Regions from separate parts of the Paraliobacillus sediminis genome, predicted to be linked through region 1. Evidence: riboswitches for the same ligand, from Rfam matches in the RefSeq annotation. Region 1 holds a riboswitch; the other holds the start of a gene.
The links. Region 1 has a riboswitch for cyclic di-GMP ahead of D2K60_RS03785 (putative bifunctional diguanylate cyclase/phosphodiesterase). Riboswitches for the same ligand answer to the same signal wherever they lie in the genome.
Positions count from the first base shown of each region.

Region 2: linked by a shared signal. The riboswitch ahead of D2K60_RS12340 (ketoacyl-ACP synthase III) and the one ahead of D2K60_RS03785 (putative bifunctional diguanylate cyclase/phosphodiesterase) in region 1 are both predicted to bind cyclic di-GMP.

Region 1 covers NZ_QJSI01000001.1:871,792-875,010, forward strand. Annotated here, with positions in the region: gene D2K60_RS03775 (hypothetical protein) at 1-271, shown strand, start outside; gene D2K60_RS03780 (iron-sulfur cluster assembly accessory protein) at 358-663, opposite strand; cyclic di-GMP riboswitch class I at 854-936, shown strand; gene D2K60_RS03785 (putative bifunctional diguanylate cyclase/phosphodiesterase) at 1,031-3,219, shown strand, end outside.
Region 2 covers NZ_QJSI01000002.1:1,248,465-1,251,683, forward strand. Annotated here, with positions in the region: gene D2K60_RS12335 (PAS domain S-box protein) at 145-936, shown strand; cyclic di-GMP riboswitch class I at 1,322-1,411, shown strand; gene D2K60_RS12340 (ketoacyl-ACP synthase III) at 1,456-2,469, shown strand; gene D2K60_RS12345 (hypothetical protein) at 2,482-2,835, shown strand.

The DNA of each region.
Region 1 (3,219 bases):
CGGAGGTCTTTCACTCCTATCCTTAGTAATAGGTGCTCAATTTCAAATTAAATCTTACTTTTTTATTGGAATTGGAACACTCCTCTTTAATCTGATCTATCAGACAAAACCGTATTGGGGCAATATGCCTTGGTGGGCCTATCTATTACTTGCAGGCTTCATCTTAATTGGGATAGCGAGCTACAATGAGTGGAAAAAGCAGCGAAAAGAAGAGGGAAAGATAGCCAAGAAGATGAAAAAGTTAGTCTTAAAATTAAAGGAGTGGGATTAACTATTGAAAATTAAATGCTGCAAAATATAGTTTAAACAAAAACACGCGTCTGCTACCAAAGGATTTGGAGACAGACGCGTGTTTTTTTAATGATGCTGTGGTGGTAATCCTTTTGATTTGTTACTAATTGCAAATCCTTCTTGTGGAACAAAGAAATACTGAATCCAGACGCCATCTAAAAAATCTTCTCTTGCATCTAGTAACACATCGATATCTTTATCCGTTTTAACTATTTCATCATGTTCTGTCGGTGTATCTAACATCACATCATAGTGTGCATGATTGCCGTGCATTTCGGTTACATAAACTCGAACCATTTTTCCTTCTGCACCATCACTTTCTAACCAACCTTTAAGTACTTTTGCAGCATTACGATTCATTTTACATTTCATTTCTTGACACCTCTTTTCTATCATATATCTATTATCACTGTGTTAACGAAAAAAATAAAGTATTTTGCATAGAGTCCAGCTATCAAATAAAAATGATAGTCAAAATAAAAGTAATATAACAGTTATAAAGTACCGCATAATAATTTCCAGTATGGTACAATTGAACTATACTATAAAAAAGAAGTTCTTTTCATTGAAAAGGCAAACTTATTGAAAAATAAGGACGCAAAGCAACAGACCTAAAGGGTGACCTATGGTGGCTGTGTTACCAAATGGATGACGATAACTGGTAATTAAAAAGTTATTTCCATTGGGAATAGCTTTTTTATATTTGTTGGGATTATCTTGAGGACGGGAGTAAGATAACATGATGTCTACTAAACGTAACGCAATCTTCACTATATTGGGTATAGCAGTGCTCTATTATATTATCCTATTATTTTTACAGAATAATGATTGGCTACGTTCTTTTCTTACTATTGGAATTCAAATTATAGTAGGAAGCATTGCTTTTATTTGGGTAAATAAAGCTTATCGTATCACTCCAGATAAGCAGCGTTTTTTTTGGCTAATTCTTAGTATTGGTTTATTATTGCATACAGTTTCCAATCTTAATTGGTTCGTATCACTACTCACGACAGGTTCGATGAAATATCCTGAGATATCATTTTTTCTATGGCTTGTGGCTTATATTTGTTTCCTAATTGGATTGCTATATAAAGTAAGAGTTATTAGAACATCTAAGTCTACTAGTCCCTATTTATTTTCAATAGTAGTCTTTACGACTTTTGCAACTTCAGTTGGTACGTATTATTTAATGAGCACAATCCAAGCTGTCCAGGGTGATGATATGATGGACACGATTATCACATTATTGTATTTAATATGTAGTATTAGTATCTTGTTTGCGATTACTAATTTGTATTTTTTATCATATGATTCGAAAGAGAAAGAGGTAATGATATTTATAATTATTGGCTTCTTTTTCCAAGTAGTTGCTGATCTGTACTATGCTTATTTATCATTGATGGGTGGCTATCAGATTGGTAGCCTTGTTGATGTTTTCTGGCTTTACGCTATCTTAATGATCGGCTCTTCAGGGAAGTTTGTGCACTCGAATACAGAAGAGTTAGACTGGAAGGTCATTAATTACTTTAACAACAGGGAAAACTTTTTACCTTATATTAGTACGATTATATTATTAATCCTTGTAACACAAAGTTATAATTGGAAACTTAATGCGCTAAGTTTAGGGTTAAGTATTTCCTTCCTGATGATCATCGGACGGCAGTTAGTAATTATGCGGAAAAATAGTAAGTTAGTAAGTGAGTATAGAAACTTAGCTTATCATGATACATTAACTGGATTGAAAAATAGAACGGCTTTTATTGAAGATTTAGGAACAACGATGAACATAGCAAGGGAATCTAATCGACCAGTGGCCTTGTTACTAATGGATCTAGACCGTTTTAAGACAATTAATGATACATTAGGACACCAAATTGGAGATCGTGTCTTACAAATAGCCGCGGACAGATTAAGAGAAAAATTAGGTTGCACGACAGATATTTATCGGGTTGGGGGAGACGAGTTTGTCGTTATTTTGCCAGATCATAATAAAAGCAGTTGCAGCGAAATAGCGGATAACCTACTGGGCGTTTTTCTTCAACCCTTTTTGATTGATTATCATGAAATATCAATTACACCGAGTATAGGAATCAGTATGTATCCAACGGATGGATTAGACGGTGATAAACTATTCAAGCATGCGGATGCAGCGATGTATATTGCAAAGAATAAAGGGAATAAATATTACTTTTTTAATGCTGCATTAAATGAGATTATTACCCGAAAAATGACAATTGAGATTGAGTTAAAAAATGCAATTGAACTTAATCAGTTAGCCCTTTTATATCAACCTAAAATAAATATTGCGACTGGTGAAGTAGTCGGAATGGAGGCGCTGTTAAGATGGACGCATCCAACGTTAGGTCAAGTGTCTCCTGTAGAATTTATTCCTATAGCAGAGGAGTCAGGTCAAATACTGTCGATTGGTGAATGGGTCATGCGTAAGGCTTGTCAGCAGAATGTAGACTGGCAGCAAAATGGTTTTCAAGCGTTAGCTGTTTCCGTAAATGTTTCTGTCCAACAGTTTGAACAGGATAATTTTGTTGTACTTGTAAGTAATGTTTTAAAAGAAACAGGTCTTTCGGCAAAGTATTTAGAATTGGAAATAACAGAGAGTATCATGCATGACATTGAAGAGTCGATTCAAGTTTTAAGTGGATTGCGAGAACTTGGCGTTGAAACAGCTATCGATGACTTTGGTACAGGATATTCGTCATTACATATCCTAAAAGAGTTGCCGATTAGTACAATTAAAATAGATAAATCCTTTATCGATGATATTGATAATGAAAAAGACTTTTCCATTGTAAAAACAATTATTGATATTGGTATGAATTTAAATTTAAATATAATTGCAGAAGGAATAGAAACAGAACAGCAAGCCAAAGCTCTTTTAGAACATCAATGTCGATATGGACAAGGTTACTT
Region 2 (3,219 bases), on a different contig from region 1:
ATCCAAATTTAATAAATATATTCAACACCCTAGTAAAATTGCTTTGCAATATAATAACGGTTAAATTTGGATGAAAGCTATCTAATATCATTAGTATATGAACTTTGATATAATAAATAGATTATTAAATTTGGAGTGAATATCATGAGTGACAAAATATCAAAAATCGATTACCTTGATGTTATGGAATACTCTTTGGATCCACTCATCATCCATACTGATTATAGAATCATGTATATAAATCAGGCAGCTGAAGAATTTTTTGGAGCAAAGAAAGTTGAAGTTATAGAGTCTAGCCCTTTGGATATTTTTAAAGAAACTTCTAAGACCGCTATTAGGAAAAGAATACAATCTGCCTACGAACATCCGGCCGATGTTATTGAAGAAACTATATTTAGAATGGACGGAACGACAGTTGATGTTGAACTATATTGTCACCCTTTATTAGTCGGGGATCAAAAAGCCATTCAGACATATGTAAGAGATATAACAGAACGGAAAAAAGCAGAACAGAAACTAATACAGATGATGACACATATAAATGAATTATCCGCAACTCTTGTTCCTCTGGGTAGCGAATTAGCAGTTCTTCCTTTAGTCGGAAATTTTGATGACCAAAGAGCAAGACAGCTTTTAGAGATTATACCAGTGAAAGTGCAGAATCAAAATATAAGCTGTATAATTATTGATTTCTCAGGTATTTATAGTCTTGATCATGTTGTAGCAGATTATCTTTTTAGAATAAACAACGTTTTATCTATACTTGGGGTTCAATCCATTATCACTGGTTTACGACCTGAATTAGCAATGATAGCCACAAACCTCAATCTAGACTTATCCGCTATACCAACAATGGCTACAGTAAAAGATGCACTTTCCTACTTGGGATTAAAAGTTAAAAATAGTAATAACAAGAGGTTTTTTAAAAGGAAATGAAGTCATAATTAGAAGGACCTATGAATAGTATTTCTAACTGTGTTGACTATGTAATTTTTTCTACTAAAATGAAAAAGGACCATTGTAGTCCATTCCTTGCACTCTATTAAGCAAACATTAAATAGCCCATACCTAGGATGTGGGCTATTCTTTGTGATTAAAGAGATTTCCTCGACGCTAATCTTCAACTAATTTACCTTCTAATTAATTGGTTAAATCGGATAGGATAGGTTTTATGCAGCCAACGACTTATACAAGGAACCTTGCGGACAGTTACGCTATAGACATAGGTCTTAAAACCTATTGAAACTTTGAAAAACCAGAAAAAATATGTATAGACTTTTAAATTTTAATAGTGTAAGATACCTATATATTAAAAATGAACTTTCGATACTAGCAAACTTATTGAAAAGTAAGGACGCAAAGCCATGGGTCTACGGTAATGAATGATTACTAGGATTGCCAGGTTACCAAAAAAGGGAATGAACACAAATCCGCCCTTGTATGGCGGTTTTTTTGTTGGAAAGGAAATATAAAATGTTGCCTAATGTAAAAATCAGTGGAGTTAGTACAGTACATCCAGAAGAGGCTTTTAATAATGATTTTTTTATAGAACATTTTGAAAAATTAGGGTTAGAAGTTGAGGGTTTGATGAATCATTTAGGAAGGGGAAACAGATATTTAGTAAATCCCAAAAAAGAAAGTACGATTACTATGGCTATTAATGTGGCCGATAAGGTTATGAAAAGTACGAATACTGCCGCTGATGATATTGATATGGTTGTTTTTGTTTCAGATACCCCAGAATATACTTATCCTAGTAATGCACTTTTTCTTCATAATAAATTAGGAACAAAGAATGCGCATATTGTTTATGATTTGAATGCGAATTGCATTGGAATGTTATCTGCTTTGGATCAAGTAAGTACGTATCTAAAAGCAAATGAATCACTTCAGAAAGCACTTATTATTAGTAGTGTAAATATTAGTAATATCTCTAGAAAAGACGACACCATAACCTATCCCAATTTTGCAGATGGTGCCGCTTCACTTTTACTAGAAAAAACGAGAGATAATGATGGTATTTTGGCATCTAATTACTTTACTAATTCAATACTATCTGATGTTGTACTTTACCCTGCTGTAGGTTTTTCAAATATATTTAATGAAGACATCCCAACTGATGATAAGAGACTAAAATTCATCCCACATGACGTTAGCTTTTTCTCAGATGATTGGAAAAGAATGATTGTTCAGATGTTGGATAATCACCAAATGAATCTTTCAGAGATTGACCATTGGATTTTCTCTCAATTTTCAAGACCAGAAATTGAGGAAACACTAGCTAAATTAGAAATCGGGTTAGATAAGTACACATTTGTAGGTGAAGAATATGGCTATACAGGTGTTACTAGTCCGATATTCGCTTTAGAGCATGCATTAGATAACGGTAAAATAAAAAAGGGAGATAAAGTGGTATTCTGTTCTGTTGCAGTTGGCTACAGTATGGCTTCGATTTTATATCAATTTTAAGGAGGAACAATTATGTTTAAAGTAGAAAAAAATAGTACGAGAAAAGAACTAATCGTTACAGTAGGCGGCTTTTTTAAAGAAGAAGAAGGCGAGTCATTTCTTGCAGATTATAATGAAAATGTGAAGGGTATTGTACCTTCATCTTATAAATTAATAGTTGATTCTACGGACCTTGCAGCTTCCAAAAAAGATATGTTACCTATTTTAGAAGCGTGTTTTAAGCTATATATGTCAAATGGCTTTAAGAATATTGTAATGATAAATCCATCTTCCGTAATTTCCAAAGGTCAAATGCATAAGTTGGCAAAAGTCAGTTCGTTTGAGGGTGTTTTTGTAGATTCACTAGCAGAAGCAAAAGAAATTTAATAGCAGAAGCATAAGGATTTTTTTGGTTTATTAGACTAATCTTTTATTCAAAAAGCCCTCAAAAGTACTGCACCCCGGAAGTTAGATTTAAGAATCTAACTTCTGGGGTGTTTTTTTGTGGTAAAGTACAATAAAAGTTTTAAAATTGCAAAAGAATATTTAGACCTTCGGTAAAATGTCAAGACAAAACTAATTAGATAACCCCTTTTATTTTTCTAGTAATTCACTTTTTTGCTGGTCTTGTTTCCTATTGTCTTTTTTAATAAATCTGCGCATCTACCAAACGAACTAAATTTCTTACAGTTAAGACGAGTGCTCTTTTATGTTGGTGTTTTAGAACCAATTATTTAAAGAAGGTATCTTATATAGGATACCTTTAAAGTA